2 regions of the Maccoyibacter intestinihominis genome follow, and region 2 is predicted to be linked to the other one. Evidence: predicted binding sites of a transcription regulator. Region 2 holds the regulator's gene; the other holds the start of a gene.
What was found. Region 2 encodes HrcA, which represses chaperone genes, less so after heat shock. Its sites were predicted from a motif close to TGTTAGCACTCNNNNNNNNNGAGTGCTAACA; they were not measured.
Positions count from the first base shown of each region.

Region 1: htpG (molecular chaperone HtpG) is a predicted target of HrcA. The motif match lies at 1,664-1,694, and genes of this name have one in related genera.

Region 1 is NZ_JBBMEX010000003.1:233-6,312, reverse strand. It holds gene htpG (molecular chaperone HtpG) at 1-1,576, opposite strand, end outside; gene WMO43_RS03725 (NADH-quinone oxidoreductase subunit NuoE family protein) at 2,057-2,545, shown strand; gene WMO43_RS03720 (NADH-ubiquinone oxidoreductase-F iron-sulfur binding region domain-containing protein) at 2,535-4,424, shown strand; gene WMO43_RS03715 ([FeFe] hydrogenase, group A) at 4,436-6,080, shown strand, end outside.
Region 2 is NZ_JBBMEX010000001.1:251,449-263,333, forward strand. It holds gene WMO43_RS01155 (hypothetical protein) at 1-69, shown strand, start outside; gene WMO43_RS01160 (hypothetical protein) at 86-715, shown strand; gene WMO43_RS01165 (hypothetical protein) at 721-1,362, shown strand; gene WMO43_RS01170 (hypothetical protein) at 1,444-2,076, shown strand; gene WMO43_RS01175 (DUF4176 domain-containing protein) at 2,127-2,399, shown strand; gene WMO43_RS01180 (hypothetical protein) at 2,439-3,038, shown strand; gene ylxM (YlxM family DNA-binding protein) at 3,108-3,464, shown strand; gene ffh (signal recognition particle protein) at 3,466-4,815, shown strand; gene rpsP (30S ribosomal protein S16) at 4,854-5,099, shown strand; gene WMO43_RS01200 (KH domain-containing protein) at 5,117-5,347, shown strand; gene rimM (ribosome maturation factor RimM) at 5,427-5,969, shown strand; gene trmD (tRNA (guanosine(37)-N1)-methyltransferase TrmD) at 5,981-6,703, shown strand; gene hrcA (heat-inducible transcriptional repressor HrcA) at 6,860-7,897, shown strand; gene grpE (nucleotide exchange factor GrpE) at 7,919-8,545, shown strand; gene dnaK (molecular chaperone DnaK) at 8,588-10,468, shown strand; gene dnaJ (molecular chaperone DnaJ) at 10,573-11,763, shown strand.

The DNA of each region.
Region 1 (6,080 bases), on a different contig from region 2:
CTTCTAACTGTGAAATGAAAGAAGTATCAATGTTGTGGTCTAAAATGACAGCGTCCATACCCTGTTCTTTGAACATACGGATGTACTGGCTCTGCTGAACCTTGTCGGTAACATAGTAGACAACCTTGCGGGTATCTTTTTCGGTATCAGCAGCAGTATCGGTATCCTGATTTTCCCCGGTATCAGTATCAGCTTCGTCCTTTTTCAGGATTTCAGGTAAGGTCAGGTACTTGTCATCTAAGTTCTTGAACAGGATATAATCATTCATCTTGTCGCAGAATTTTTCATCCTTTAAGCAACCGAACTTAATGAATGGGCTGATGTCATCCCAGTATTTTTCATAGGACTCTTTGTCTGTTTTGCAAAGACCGGCAAGTTTATCTGCAACCTTTTTTGTAATATAATCAGAAATTTTCTTGACAAAACCATCGTTCTGTAAAGCACTTCTGGAAACATTTAAAGGCAGGTCAGGGCAGTCGATGACACCTTTTAAGAGCATCAGGAATTCCGGGATCACCTCTTTGATGTTGTCGGCAATAAATACCTGATTGTTGTAAAGTTTGATCACACCTTCAATGGATTCGTATTCCATGTTGATCTTTGGGAAGTAGAGAATACCCTTTAAATTAAACGGGTAATCCATATTCAGATGGATCCAGAATAAAGGCTCCTTGTAATCCTGGAATACCTTGCGGTAAAAAGCAATATATTCTTCATCGGTGCATTCATTTGGATGTTTTGCCCAAAGCGGGTTCGTGTCATTCAAAGCAACCGGACGTTTTACGATCTTTGCTTTTTCCATTCGAGGGGAGACTTCTACCTGTTCCTTTGTACCGTCTTCGTTTTCTTTTTCTTCATATTTTGCTTCTTCCACGATGTTTTCCACGACAGTGTCCTTTTCGGTTACTTCATCTGCCGGAATAGTTTCGTATTCGGTTTCTGCATTTTCCTTTTCTAAGAAAATCGGGGTAGGCATGAAAGAGCAGTATTTTTCAATGACTTCTCTTGCACGATACTCGTTGGCAAACTCAAGGCAGTCCTCGTTTAAGAAAAGAGTGATCTCTGTACCGACGCCTTCTTTTGTTCCATCATTCATATCAAACTCTGTACCGCCGTCACATTCCCAGTGAACAGCCGTAGCGCCATCCTTATAGGAAAGGGTATCAATATGCACTTCGTCTGCTACCATAAAAGCAGAGTAGAAGCCGAGACCGAAATGTCCGATGATCTGGTCTTCGTTTGCCTTGTCCTTGTATTTTTCTAAAAAGTCAGTGGCACCGGAAAAAGCAATCTGATTGATGTATTCCTCAACCTCGTCAGCAGTCATACCAAGACCGTTATCGATAAATTTCAAAGTTTTTTCTTCCGGGTTCAAAACTACGCGGATTTTTGCTTCGTAGTCATCCGGGAGGCTGTATTCACCCATCATATCCAGTTTTTTCAATTTGGTAATGGCATCACAACCGTTCGAGATCAATTCACGGTAAAAAATGTCGTGGTCAGAATATAACCATTTCTTTATAATAGGAAAAATATTGTCACTGTTAATGGAAAGGCTTCCATGTCTGTTACTCATAGTCATACACTCCTTCTTGTGTTTTGCTTTCAAATGTTTTGATGCTAGTACATATTTTAGTATTAGAAAATGACAATGTCAATAGAAAATTAGCACTCGATAAAAATGAGTGCTAACAGATACGGCAAAAACATTGAAAACATGGACTTAATGAGAATTTATTAAAAAAATATAAACAATCAGAGAAATAAAAAATCTCCAAATAAAGAAAATGACGAAAAAGACGAAAAAACAGAGAAATACAAATAAAAAATGCACAACAAATTGTACTTGGATTTGTGCATTTTAGAAAAAATGCATAGAAAACGTAAAGATTATTGAGAAAAATTGTTCATTTTCATTGCGTTAATATTTTAACGATGATATAATAAATTAAAATGAGTTAACATGTCTATATGCCACGCTGCGCGGGCAAGAAATAAGGAGCACCCACAGGGCATCTATATGCCACGCTGCGCGGGCAAGAAATAAGGAGGATATATATTGAAAAAAGAAGAGAAAAAACAATTGGATGACATCCTGAAGGCTCATGATTACAACAAGACATCCGTCATTGCGATCATGCAGGATATCCAGAAAATCTATCATTACCTTCCACAGAAGGTACTCACTTACATCGCAGGTGAATTGGGATTGAGTGAAGCAAAAGTGTATGGTGTAGCAACCTTTTATGAGAATTTTTCCTTAGAGCCAAAGGGAAAATATGTGATCAAGATCTGTGACGGTACCGCCTGTCATGTGCGGAATTCTACCGCAATCTTAAATGAAATCCGTTCTGTTTTGGGTGTATCACAGGAGCATCCGACCACAGAGGATATGATGTTTACGGTTGAGACGGTTTCCTGTCTGGGAGCCTGTGGATTAGCACCGGTCTGTACAGTCAATGACAAAGTACATCCGGCAATGACCCCTGAAAAGGCAAGAGCTTTAATAGAAGAATTAAAGGAGGAAGCTGCAAATGAAAATTAAGACAAGACAGGAATTAGAAGCAAAAAGAGCGGAGTACGCAGCTTCTTTAAAGACACAGAAAAAGCAGATCTTAATCTGTGCAGGAACCGGATGTGTTGCCGGAGGTTCTTTAAACATCTATGCAAGATTGCAGGAAATTTTAAAAGAACGCGGCATCAAATGTTCTCTGGTATTGGAAAAAGAACCGCATGAAGAGAGTGTGGGACTGAAAAAGAGTGGATGCCATGGATTTTGTGAAATGGGACCATTGCTTAGAATTGAACCGGCAGGACTTCTTTATATCAAAGTAAAGGTAGAAGATTGTGAAGAAATTATCGAAGAGAGTATCATCAATGACCGCGTGATCGAGCGTCTGGTATATCATGACCAGGAGGGCAAGGCTTATGAGAAACAGGAGGAAATCCCATTCTATAAGCAGCAGACCCGTGTGGCATTAGAGGATTGTGGACGTATTAATGCAGAGTCCATCAAAGAATACATAGCAGTCGGCGGTTACAGTGCCGTAGCAAAAGCACTGTTTGATATGACACCACAGCAGATTGTCGATGAGATTTCCGAAGCATCCTTACGAGGACGTGGAGGCGGCGGTTTCCCGACCGGAAGAAAATGGGCACAGGTATTAGCACAGGATTCCGAAATTAAATATGTGGTATGTAATGGTGATGAGGGAGATCCGGGAGCATTCATGGATCGAAGCATGATGGAGGGAGATCCGCATCGTGTGATTGAAGGAATGCTGATTGCAGGTATTGCAACCGGAGCACATTACGGATATATCTATGTGCGTGCAGAGTATCCGCTTGCCGTAGAACGTCTTCAGACAGCAATTCAGAAGGCAGAAGAAAAAGGTCTGTTAGGAAAAAATATCTTAAATTCAGGTTTTGACTTTGACTTAAAGATCAGTCAGGGTGCCGGAGCATTCGTTTGTGGTGAGGGTTCCGCACTGACCGCTTCCATCGAGGGAAATCGTGGTATGCCGCGTGTAAAACCGCCTCGTACCGTAGAAAAAGGATTGTTTGAAAAACCAACCGTTTTAAATAACGTAGAGACCTACTGTAACGTTCCGCCGATCATCAATAAAGGGGCAGACTGGTATAAGACGATCGGACCGGATAAGAACCATGGAACAAAAGCGTTTGCCTTAACAGGAAACGTTATGAATACAGGACTGATCGAGGTTCCGATGGGAACACCGCTTCGCAAAGTTATTTTTGATATCGGAGGCGGTGTCAAAGGTGGAGAGTTTAAGGCAGTCCAGATCGGAGGACCATCCGGTGGATGTCTCTGTATCAATCCGAGTGAAGACCACCTGAATTTACAGTTGGATTTTGACTCCCTGAAAAAAGTAGGAGCCATGATCGGAAGTGGTGGACTTGTTGTTATGAACGACAAGAGCTGTATGGTAGAAGTGGCAAGATTCTTCATGAACTTTACACAGAACGAATCCTGTGGAAAATGTATTCCGTGCCGCGAGGGAACCAAGCGTATGTTAGAGCTGTTAACCGATATCTGCGAAGGACGCGGAACGATGCAGCATATTACATTATTAGAGGAACTGTCCGAGACCATTTCCGCAACAGCACTCTGTGGACTTGGAAAGACAGCAGCATCTCCGGTTGTCAGCACGATGAAATACTTCCGTGATGAATATATTGCCCATGTGGTAGATAAGAAGTGTCCGGCAGGACAGTGTAAAGCCTTAGTAACCCTTCAGATCGATCCGGAACTTTGTAAAGGATGCTCAAAATGTTCAAGAGTCTGTCCGGTTGGAGCAATTTCCGGCGAGATCAAGAAACCGTTTAAGATTGATACCACGAAGTGTATCAAGTGTGGAGCCTGCAAGGAAGGTTGTCCTTTCCATGCAGTAAAAGAAGTATAGGAGGGACTGGCATGGAAAAATATATGATCATAGACGGAGAACGCGTGTCGTTCACCGATGAAAAAAATATACTTGCGGTAATCCGCAAAGCCGGAATTATTTTACCGACATTTTGTTATTACTCAGATTTATCCATCTATGGTGCATGCCGTATGTGTGTCGTAGAAGACAAGTGGGGTGGCATTGTGGCATCCTGTTCTACACCGCCAAAGCATGAGATGGAGATCTATACGAATACACCACAGCTTTATTATCACAGAAAACGTATCTTAGAGCTGTTATTAGCAGCACATTGCAGAGACTGTACAACCTGTGAGAAGAATGGAAAATGTAAACTGCAGGAATTAGCCAAACGTTTCGGAATTCCGGGAGTGCGTTTTGAGAACACCAATCCGATCCGTCCGATAGACCGTTCTTCAAAAGCGATCGTAAAAGACCCGAATAAATGTATCCTCTGTGGTGACTGTGTCCGTGTCTGCAACGAGATTCAGCATGTCGGAGCGATCGATTTTGCAAACCGTGGCTCTAAAATGATCATTTCCACAGCATTCGGACGTGATCTTGCGGATACAAACTGTGTCAACTGTGGACAGTGTGCAGCAGTCTGTCCGACCGGAGCGATTACGATCAAAAACGATACCCATGACGTATGGGAAGCAATCCATGATCCGAAAAAACGTGTGGTAATGCAGATTGCACCGGCAGTCCGTGTTGCGATCGGTGAGGCATTCGGTTATGAACCGGGTGAGAATACAATTGGAAAATTAATTGCATCCTTAAGAAAATTAGGTGTAGATGCAATCTTTGATACCTCCGTGGGAGCAGACCTTACCATTATGGAAGAGTCTGCGGAGTTAGTAGAGACACTTTCCGAAGAAGGACGGAAATACCCACTCTTTACTTCCTGTTGTCCGGGCTGGATCCGTTTTGTAGAGACAAAATATCCGCACCTGATGAAATATGTATCTACTTCAAAATCCCCGATGGAGATGTTTGGAGCGGTCATCAAAGAATATTATAAGAAATTAGACAAAGAAGAAGGAAAAGAGACCGTATCCGTTGCGATTATGCCATGTACGGCAAAGAAATATGAGGCATCCAGAGAAGAGTTTGTACGCAACAGCAGACCGGATGTGGATTATGTTCTGACTTCCGAAGAAGTAATTGGAATGTTTAAAGAGATCGGTATCCGCTTTGACCGTTTAGAGCCGGAAGCATATGATATGCCATTCTCAATCTATTCCGGAGCCGGTGTGATCTTTGGAGCAACCGGTGGTGTGACCGAAGCAGCAGTCAGACGTGTCGTAGCCGATAAGAGTCCGAAAGCATTAAAAGACATTGAGTTCATCGGAACACGAGGAATGGCAGGCACCAAGATCTGTGAATTGGATTTAGGAGAGCGTACCGTCCGTATCGGCATCGTCAGCGGACTTGGTAATGCAGAGGAGCTGATCAAGAAGATCGAAAGCGGTGAAGAGCATTTTGACTTCGTAGAAGTGATGGCATGTCCGGGAGGATGTGTTGCCGGTGCAGGTCAGCCGTTTGCACGTTCCACAGAAAAACGTCTGCGTGCAGAGGGACTTTACAAAAACGATAAGGCACTTCAGATTAAACGAAGTGAGAACAACCCAATTGTGAAGAATCTCTACGATGATC
Region 2 (11,885 bases):
AAAGGAAAAGAATCTAAACGTGTAACAGAGACAATTTCAGATGTAGTTTTAGATGCAGCGAAACAGTAAAAAGAGGTAGATAAATATGGAAAAACTAAAAGTGATATTAATTGCAGTATTGATCTGGGCAGCCATTATCTGGTTTGCACGGACTATGAAGCAGAAAAGCGATGAACGATTAAAAAAAATTGAGGAAAGAATGCCGGAAATGGAACCGGTTACAGAGAAAGAGCGAGAATATATATGTGAAAATATGATAGATTTTACAACGGGCAGAAACGTATTTTTATGGGTACTGATTTTATTTAATCTGTGGATGACTATTGTTTGTGCATGGAAAACAGTAACTACAGGAATCAGTGGAGAAGTAGACTCGTTTTCTAGTAATATATGCTATTTATCTATTTTTGGAGGGGCTACTTATGGTGGTAATCTTTTGCGCAGGACATGGCTTAGAGAAAGAAAGCAATATGAAACCGGTGTATTAAAAAAGAAAATTGTCAAAATGGAGAAATATCACTATGTAGATAGCTCAAAAATCGGAACAATAGAAGGAAGGACGGCTGGAGATTTTCTGGATGTTTCTATTGCAAGAAATCTAAAGAAAATACAAGCAGATAATAACATGGCAATGTTAATTGAAAATGAAGGCAGAGATTTTTACCTGATTCCAAGGATGGAAGCAGAGAAAAAATATAATCAGGAAGAAAAATAGAAGCTATGGAAAAACTAAAAGTAGTATTAATGGCAGGGTTGTTCTGGACATTTATTATCTGGTTTGCACGAACCATGAAGCGGAAAAGTAAGGAACAATACAAGAAACAGGAGGAAAGAATGCCGGAAATGGAATCGGTTACAGAGGAAGAAAGGTGTTACATATGTGAGAAGTTAGTAGATTATACGGAGGCTAAAAATGTATTTTGGTGGATAATGATTTTTTTGAACCTGTTTTTTGTGATCATATGGGCTGGGAAGACAATCAATATGGGAATAAACGGAGAAGCATTCTCACTCTTTAGTAATATATGTATGCTATCGTTTTTTATCGGAATTACATATCTTTGCCATTCCATGCGCACCTATCTTATTGAAGAGAAACGGCTCTATGAAAAAGGAGAACTGAAAAAAAAGATTGTACAGGTAAAGAAATGTGGTTCTTCCAGTCAGGGTGGTTCCTATGGAGTAATAGAAGAAAGAAATACGGTAAATACCATCAATATTACTTTTCGTGGTGATGAAAGAAAAGTATACCGATATGATAGAATGGCAATGTTAGTTGAACGTGAGGATATGGAGTTTTTTTTGATTCCTACAATGGAAGCGGAGAGAGACAGCAATCAGGAAAAGAATAGTGAGAGTTAGTATTTTAGACATAGCATAGATAACAAAATTTATTGTAGATGCATTTTTTGATTTTATGAAACAATAAAGAGGTAGATAAAAATGGAAAAATTAAAAGAATTATTAATCATAGCACTAATTTGGGCAGTCATTATCTGGTTCGCACGGGTCATGAAGCGAAAAAGTAATGAACAATCAAAAAAATTCCAGGAAAATATTCCGGAAATGGAATTGATTGACGAGGAAGAAAGAAGTTATATATGTGAGAATATAGTGAGTTTTACAACAGGGAGAAATGTATTTTTATGGTTCATCATTTTGCTTAACTTGTGGGTGACAATTGGTTATGGTTGGAAAGCAATCAATATGGCAATATTTGGAACCGCAGATGCATTTTCAAGTAATCTGTGTTATACATCTATTTTTGGAGGGATTGCTTATTCTGCGAATCTTTTGCGTAAGGCATGGTTTAGAGAAAGAGAAAGAAATGAAATGGGGGTTTTGAAAAAGAGAATCGTTGAAGTGAAGGAATATGAACATCCTGGAGCTAACAATTGGAATGGAATTATAAAAGGAAGAAAACCCGGTATTAGCGTAAATATCTCAATTCCAAATGGTGCGTATATCATGCAGGAAGATAATAACATGGCAATGTTAATTGAAAATGAGGATGGGAATTTTTACCTGATTCCAAGGATAGAAGCAGAACGGGAAAGCAGTAAACAGGAACAATAAAAGCAAGATATCTATCCATAAATACAGTAGAAAAAAGGAGGAAAACAAAAATGAAAGTACAGGAGTTATTTCCAATAGGAAGTGTGGTCAAATTGAGAAATGGTATCAGACCACTTATGATTTTCGGTATCAAACAGACGAATTTAGAGACCAACGAAGAATATGATTACATAGGTGTTCTGTATCCGGAAGGAAATATGGGGGACAAGACGCAATTTCTATTTAATCATGAAGATATTGAGGAAGTAATCTCAAAAGGTTATACAGACGAAACATGGGAAGATTTTATAAAAAGAATGAGAGAATTTTATAAAGAAATCTAAGAAACAGAAGAAGTTGTGAAAAGCGAAGGAGATAAGAGTATGAGACAGATTTGGGAGAAAGAGACAAAGTTAACAAAAGAAGAGGTGCATGAGCGGTTAGAAAAATATTTTACAGATAATAAATATATTAATGCAACAGACGAAATGGGTGTCCTCTTGTGTAATGCTTCTATGAAAAACAGATATTTTCAGATATTTTATAAAGAAGGAATCATAAGAATAGAAGGCTGGGTAAAGAAAGGAAAGAACGAACAGACAACATCCGATAAGAAAAAAGATATTTTAGGCACAGATATGCAGGCTTTTTCCAGAATGTTTTCTGATGATGGAGGAGCAGAACGAAGCTTTGAAGAAGAAAACGGCAATCATGCAGGATATGAAATGCAATTATATCTGGGCTTGCCAAAAGAGCAGCCAAGGCTGGCATGGGTAGGATTGATTCTGGCAATTATTGCAGATTTTTTGGGAAATGCAAGAGCGTGGTTTGTACTGAGTGTCGTTCTGGCAGTTGTAGCATTGTATTGTTCCGTAAAGGGCTCACGCTCCTCTAAACAGTCTGTAGCAGTACTGGGAATGGTTGTGTCCATGGTGTTTTTGTTGCGTGTAGTCAAAATTATAATAATGATTTTAATGTTTTAGACAAACTGTCAAGAAAAAACACTTGACACCATGTGTGCAGTTGTGTTAATCTATCCAAGGTGATAAATGATGGAAGAAAAGGTAACGCAGACATATCTCTATGATTTTTACGGTGAACTGCTCAACGAACACCAGAGAAGAATCTATGAGTACTTTGTATTTGATGATCTGTCCCTTGGAGAGATTGCAGCGGAAGAGGGGATCAGCAGACAGGGCGTTCACGATATGGTAAAGCGGTGTACGAAGACTTTAGCGGGCTATGAGGAAAAGCTGCATTTAATTGAAAAATTTCAGTCGGCGAAACAGAAAGTGGAGACCATCCATCATCTGACACAGACATTCGAAGAGAATGGAAATAAAGAAGAGCATCAGAGAGTTATTATGGAAATTGAACAGATTTCCAATCAGATATTAGAGGAGCTATAACATGGCATTTGACAGTTTATCAGAAAAACTGCAAAACGTATTTAAGGGACTGCGAAGCAAGGGCCGCCTGAGTGAAGAAGATGTCAAGGCAGCGTTAAAGGAAGTAAAATTAGCACTGTTAGAGGCAGATGTCAACTTCAAGGTGGTTAAGAACTTTGTAAAGACCGTACAGGAACAGGCGGTAGGCAGTGATGTCTTAAACGGATTGAATCCGGGACAGACAGTCATCAAGATAGTAAATGATGAGATGGTCCGTCTGATGGGGTCTGAGACAACAGAGATCGCACTTCGTCCGGGTAGTGAGACAACCGTGATCATGATGACCGGTCTGCAGGGAGCAGGTAAGACGACAACGACTGCAAAGTTAGCAGGAAAGTTCAAACAAAAGGGTAAAAAACCATTGTTAGTAGCTTGTGATGTCTATCGTCCGGCAGCGATTGAACAGTTGAAGATCAACGGAGAAAAGCAGGGCGTAGAAGTCTTTGCCATGGGCGATAAGAACAGTCCGGTGGATATTGCAAAGGCAGCGATCGAACATGCGGCGAAAAACGGCAATACCGTTGTGATCTTAGATACAGCCGGAAGACTTCATGTAGATGAAGATATGATGCAGGAACTTGCAGCGATCAAAGAAAACGTTGACGTGGCACAGACAATCTTAGTCGTAGATGCCATGACAGGACAGGATGCAGTCAATGTTGCAGGAACCTTTGATGAAAAAATAGGAATTGACGGCGTCATTTTAACAAAATTAGACGGCGATACGAGAGGTGGAGCGGCACTTTCCATTCGGGCAGTGACCGGAAAACCGATATTGTATGCAGGAATGGGTGAAAAACTTTCTGATCTAGAGCAGTTTCATCCTGACCGCATGGCGAGCAGAATCCTTGGAATGGGAGATGTGCTGACACTGATCGAGAAGGCACAGGAAGAGATAGACGAGGACAAAGCCCGTGAAATGGAGAAAAAGCTCAAAAAAGCAGAATTTGGTTTTGACGATTATTTAGAATCCATGAATCAGATGAAAAAAATGGGTGGACTTTCCAGTATCCTTAGCATGATGCCGGGTATTGGCGGAAGCCAGATCGCAGAGATCGAAAATGCGATGGATGAGAAAAAGATGGCAAGAATTGAAGGGATCATTTATTCCATGACTCCGCAGGAGCGTGCGAATCCTTCTATATTAAATCCGAGTAGAAAACGCAGAGTTGCGAATGGAGCCGGAGTAGATATCAGCGAAGTAAACCGATTAGTCAAACAGTTTGAACAGTCCAGAAAACTGATGAAACAGATGCCCGGAATGATGGGCGCTAAAGGTGGTAAAAGAGGAAGATTTAAATTTCCTTTTTAACAATATAGAAATCAATAACCTATGAGGAGGTGAAACAGATGGCAGTAAAAATCAGATTAAGAAGAATGGGACAGAAAAAAGCACCTTTCTATAGAATCGTTGTTGCAGATTCCAGATCTCCAAGAGATGGAAGATTCATCGAAGAAATCGGAACTTACGATCCGACAAAGGATCCAAGCGAGTACCACGTTAACGAAGAGTTAGCAAAGAAATGGTTAGCAAATGGTGCAAAACCAACCGATACAGTAGGCAGAATCTTTAAAGAAGCCGGAATCGAGAAATAATTGGTGAGGTGGATGTGATGAAAGAATTAGTAGAAGTAATTGCGAAATCACTCGTTGATTATCCGGATGAAGTCCAGGTCACCGAGACAGAGAATGACAAAGCAGTTGTTCTCGAATTAAAGGTTGCCCAGTCAGATATGGGCAAAGTCATTGGCAAACAGGGACGTATTGCAAAAGCGATCCGTACTGTAGTCAAAGCGGCTGCATCCAAAGAAGATAGAAAAGTTATCGTAGAGATTATGCAGTAGCAGTCAGGAGTCTTAAAATTCCCGGAGAATGGGAAGTTTAGGACTCTTTTATTCTATAAACGAAAAGGAATGGAGAATTATGACAGAATTATATCAGGTGGGTGCCATTACCCAGACACATGGAATCCGTGGAGAGGTCAAAGTATTTCCGATGACTGACGATGTGTCGCGCTTTAAGAATATGAAAGAACTGATTTTAGATACCGGAAAAGAACAGATCGTGTTAGAAGTGACAAGTGCAAGACCGCAAAAAAATCTGGTCATTCTAAAATTTAAAGGAATAGATAACATCAATGATGTGGAAAAATATAAAGGCTGTGGATTGTTTGTAACCAAAGAGAACCGTGTAAAATGCAAAAAAGACGAATATTTTATTGCGGATCTGATTGGTCTGCGTGCCATAGACGAAGAAGGAGAAGCCTTTGGAACCATCAGTGATGTGATACAGACCGGGGCAAACGATGTTTATGTTATAACGACAAAGCAGGGAGAAGAAGTGATGATCCCTGCGATCAAAGACTGTATATTAGAGGTGTCCGTGGAAGAACAGGATGGACAGGCAGGCTATGTCAGAATACATCTGCTGCCGGGACTATTAGATCTGAACAACAATCGTAAATAATAGGAGAAGACATGAGATTTCATATATTAACCCTGTTTCCTGACATGGTGGAGCAGGGACTTCATACCAGTATTATTGGAAGAGCAGTTGAAAAAGGACTGCTGGCCATTGAAGCGGTCAATATCCGTGATTATACCGTAGACAAGCATAAAAAAGTGGACGATTATCCCTATGGGGGCGGGGCAGGCATGGTGATGCAGGCACAGCCGATCTATGATGCTTATTTATCCATCGTAGAAAAAATCGGATATCGTCCAAGGACCATCTATTTAACTCCGCAGGGACCGCTTTTTACACAGCAGGCAGCAAAAGAGTTTGCATTAGAGGAAGATGTGATCCTGCTCTGCGGACATTATGAGGGAGTAGACGAGCGTGTCCTAGAGGAGATCGTAACCGATTACATTTCCATAGGAGATTATGTACTGACCGGAGGAGAACTTCCGGCAATGGTTTTAGTTGATGCCATCTCCCGTATGGTTCCGGGAGTGTTAAAAAACCAGGAATCCGGTGAAACCGAATCCTTAGAAGGAAATCTGTTAGAATACCCGCAGTATTCCAGACCGGAGGTGTGGCAGGAGAAAGCCGTTCCGCCGATCCTGTTATCTGGAAATCATCAAAAGGTAGATGAGTGGCGAAGAGAACAGTCCATCTTACGCACCAAAGAGAGAAGACCGGATCTGTTTGAGCGGGCAGAATTAAGTGAGAAAGAACGAAAAGTATACGGAGAGGAATAGTTCAGATCCGTTCCCGGAAATATAAAATAGAAGAAAAACACAAAAAAATCACAAATATTAGTTGACAAAGAAAAACAACGGTGCTATCTTAAGTACATAGATATTAGCACTCCACTTAAATGAGTGCTAACAAACCTCAGAAGGTCAGGTGAGATCATGGAGATGCTCGATGAGAGAAAGACAAAAATCTTAAAAGCCATCATCCGTAATTATTTAGAGACAGGAGAACCGGTTGGTTCAAGAACCATTTCAAAAGATTCGGATTTGAATTTGAGTTCAGCAACCATTCGTAATGAGATGGCGGACTTAGAAGAGATGGGCTATATATTGCAGCCGCATACCTCGGCAGGCAGGATTCCTTCTGACAAAGGTTATCGTTTTTATGTCGATCACCTGATTGAGGAAAAAGATAACGAAGTCACACAGATGAAGGAGTTCATGATAGAACATACCGAGAAAGTGGAGCAGGTATTAAAACAGGTAGCAAAGGTACTTGCAACAAATACCAATTATGCAGCGATGATCAGTGCTCCAAGCTATCAGAAGAGCCGGGTAAAATTCATCCAGTTATCACAGGTAGATGATGAACAGATTCTTGCCGTTATCGTAAGAGAGGGCAACATCGTAAAGAACAAGATCATTTCCGTGGGTGAGCCGCTTGGAAATGAAAGACTTCTGAAGCTGAACATCCTGTTGAATTCCAACTTAAACGGTCTTTCCATAGACCAGATCAATTTAGGAATGATTTCTTTATTAAAAGAACAGGCAGGGATAGACAGTGGAATCGTCAGTGATGTCTTAGATGCAGTAGCAGAGGCGATCGGTGAGGATGAAGATTTACAGATTTATACCAGCGGAGCAACAAACATTTTTAAATATCCGGAACTGAGTGATTCGAAGAGTGCCAGTGAGCTGATCGAGGCATTTGAAGAAAAACAGGAATTAGCAAGCCTTGTATCTGAAACCTTAAACTCAGAAGAGAATACGGGAATTCAGGTTTATATAGGAAATGAAACCCCGATCCAGACCATGAAAGATTGCAGTGTAGTCACCGCAACTTATGAATTAGGAGAGGGAATACAGGGAACCATTGGAATTATCGGTCCAAAGCGAATGGATTATGAGAATGTAATGGATAACCTGAAAAATTTGAAAGTGCAGTTGGATGATATCTTTCGAAAACCGAAAGATTAGCATAGAGAAAGGTGGAACATCATGGCAGAGAATAAGACAGAGGAAGAAATCTTAGAAACAGATACTGTCAACGAAGAAGCCTCTTCAGCAGAAGAGGAAACCAAAGAAGCCGGCAATGAAGCTTCCGCAGGCGAAACAGAAGCCAAAGAAGCAGAGGAAAAGGCAGATAAGAAAGCAGAAAAGAAAGAGAAAAAGGCAAAGAAGAAAAAAGATAAGAAAGACGAACAGATTGAAGAACTTCAGGATCGGGTCAGACGCCAGATGGCAGAGTTTGATAACTTCCGTAAGAGAACGGAAAAAGAAAAAGCCCAGATGTTTGAAGTCGGAGCTAAGAGTATTATCGAAAAGATACTTCCGGTCATAGACAATTTTGAAAGAGGACTCGCAAGTATCCCGGAGGAAGAAGCAGGAAGTGCTTTTGCCGATGGAATGAACATGATATATAAGCAGCTCATGAATGAGTTAGAGCAGGCTGGTGTAGCACCAATTGAAGCAGTTGGCGAAGAATTTGATCCGGAATACCACAATGCAGTGATGCAGGTGGAAAATGACGAATTAGAATCAGGAACCGTTGCACAGGAATTACAAAAAGGCTACACATACCGTGACAGTGTGGTAAGACACAGCATGGTAGCAGTCGTACAGTAAGCAGCAAAGAAAGAATTCATATATATTTAGGAGGAATGACTTATGAGTAAGATTATCGGTATTGATTTAGGAACAACAAACAGTTGTGTAGCAGTTATGGAAGGTGGTAAACCGGTTGTTATCGCAAATACAGAAGGTGCAAGAACCACACCATCCGTTGTAGCATTTACAAAGACAGGAGAAAGACTTGTCGGAGAACCTGCAAAACGTCAGGCAGTTACCAATGCAGAAAAAACAATCTCTTCTATTAAAAGAGAGATGGGTACAGATTACAAAAAAGAGATCGATGGCAAAAAATACAGCCCACAGGAAATCTCAGCAATGATCTTACAGAAATTAAAAGCAGATGCAGAAGGATACTTAGGAGAAAAAGTATCAGAAGCAGTTATTACCGTGCCTGCATATTTCAACGATGCACAGCGTCAGGCAACCAAGGATGCCGGCAAGATCGCAGGCTTAGAAGTAAAACGTATCATCAACGAGCCTACAGCAGCAGCATTAGCTTATGGACTTGACAATGAAAAAGAGCAGAAGATCATGGTTTACGACTTAGGTGGTGGTACATTCGATGTTTCCATTATCGAGATCGGTGACGGTGTTATCGAAGTATTATCTACATCCGGTAACAACAGACTTGGTGGAGATGATTTCGACCAGAAGATTACAGACTGGATGTTAGACGAGTTTAAGAAAGCAGAAGGCGTAGACTTATCTACTGATAAGATGGCACTTCAGAGATTAAAAGAAGCAGCAGAGAAAGCAAAGAAAGAGTTATCCTCTGCAACAACAACAAACATCAACCTTCCGTTCATTACAGCAACAGCAGAAGGACCAAAACATTTTGATATGAACTTAAGCCGTGCAAAATTCGATGAGTTGACACACGACTTAGTAGAAAAGACAGCAGAACCTGTTCAGAACGCATTAAGAGATGCAGGACTGACAGCAGCAGATTTAGGTCAGGTACTCTTAGTTGGTGGTTCTACAAGAATCCCGGCAGTACAGGATAAAGTAAAACAGTTAACAGGTAAAGAGCCAAGCAAATCCTTAAACCCGGATGAGTGTGTTGCACTTGGTGCATCTATCCAGGGCGGTAAATTAGCAGGAGATGCCGGCGCAGGTGAGATCCTCTTACTGGATGTTACTCCACTGTCCTTATCCATTGAGACAATGGGCGGTATCGCAACCAAGTTAATTGAGAGAAATACAACGATCCCTACAAAGAAGAGCCAGACCTTCACAACAGCAGCAGATAATCAGACAGCCGTTGATATCAACGTAGTACAGGGTGAGAGACAGTTCGCAAGAGATAACAAATCCTTAGGACAGTTCCGTTTAGATGGAATCCCACCGGCACGTCGTGGTGTACCGCAGATCGAAGTAACTTTCGATATTGATGCAAACGGTATCGTAAATGTATCTGCAAAAGATTTAGGAACAGGAAAAGAGCAGCATATCACAATCACAGCAGGTTCTAATATGTCTGATGATGATATCGAAAAGGCAGTCAAAGAGGCAGCTGAATTCGAGGCACAGGATAAGAAGAGAAAAGAGGCAATTGATACCAGAAATGATGCAGATGCTTTCGTATTCCAGACAGAAAAAGCATTAGAGGAAGTAGGTTCATCCCTTGATGCAGCAGATAAGTCAGCAGTAGAAGCAGACTTAAATGCATTAAAAGCAATGGTAGAAGCACATCAGAATGCAGAAGATATGACAGATGATCAGGTTGCAGAGATGAAAGCAGCAAAAGAGAAACTGACAGAGAGTGCACAGAAAGTATTTGCTAAGATGTATGAGCAGGCTCAGCAGGCACAGGGTGCAGGTCCGGACATGGGAGCGGCAGGTCCTGATATGGGCAGTGCAAATGCAGGAAGCAATGCAGATGATGATGTAGTAGACGCAGATTATAAAGAGGTATAAAAGCAGGCAAAAATACTGTAGCAGACAGTGAGGCAGGCTTTAGAGGAAAAGGGTTGGCGGCATCTGCCGTCAGCCCTTATACACGATAAAAGAAGGAACAGATTATGGCAGAACAGAAAAGAGATTATTATGAAGTCCTCGGCGTCGAAAAAAATGCCGATGATGCAGCAATCAAAAAAGCATATCGTGCATTGGCAAAAAAATATCATCCTGACATGAATCCGGGGGATCAAGAGGCTGAAAAGAAGTTTAAAGAGGCGTCCGAGGCATATGCAGTACTTAGTGATCCTGAAAAGAGAAAACAGTATGACCAGTTTGGTCATGCTGCCTTCGAAGGTGGTGCAGGCGGAGCCGGTGGATTTGATTTCTCAGGCATGGATTTTGGCGATATATTTGGTGATATATTTGGTGACTTCTTCGGAGGAGGGACTTCCAGGAGAGGACCGGACAATGGACCAAGACGAGGAGCCAATTTACGCGCAAGAGTGCGTATTACATTTGAGGAAGCAGTTTTCGGCTGTGAGAAACAGATCGAGATCACATTAAAAGATGACTGTACCACCTGTGGCGGTTCCGGTGCGAAACCGGGAACAAGCAAAGACACCTGTCCAAAATGTGGTGGAAAAGGAAAAGTTATGTACACCCAGCAGTCACTCTTTGGTATGGTACAGAATGTACAGACCTGTCCGGAATGTGGTGGAACAGGACAGATCATCAAAGAAAAATGTAAAGACTGTCATGGAACAGGCTATATTGCAAAGAGAAAGAAGATCAGTGTTATGATCCCGGCAGGAATTGACAATGGTCAGAGCGTGCGCATCCGTGATAAAGGCGAGCCGGGCATCAATGGCGGTCCAAGAGGCGACCTGTTAGTAGAAGTTATGATCAGCGGTCATCCGATCTTCCAGAGACAGGATACCAACCTTTATTCTACAGCACCAATCTCTTTTGCACAGGCAGCACTTGGTGGAGAAGTCCGTATCAGTACCATAGATGGGGATGTCTTATACGATGTGAAACCGGGAACACAGACAGACACAAGAATCCGGTTAAAAGGAAAAGGTGTGCCGTCACTTCGAAATAAGAATGTCCGTGGTGACCACTATGTTACCTTAGTGGTACAGGTGCCGACAGGCTTAAGCAGTGAGGCAAAAGAGGCATTGCGTAAATTTGATGAGGTCAGTGGCAATTCCTTAAACAGCCAGAATGGGGCAGCCGGAAATAAAGAAAAACCGGAAAAATCAAAGAAAAAAGGATTTATGGGAAAAATCAAAGAAACCTTAGATGATATTTAAAGATATTTAAGATCACATAAAAAATTCCATACAAAACATGCAGTCAGTGCCAAGGGCAGGATTCCTAGGAGTCACACCTTGGCACTTGCTATTTTATTTTAGATAGTATAAAATTAGGTGGA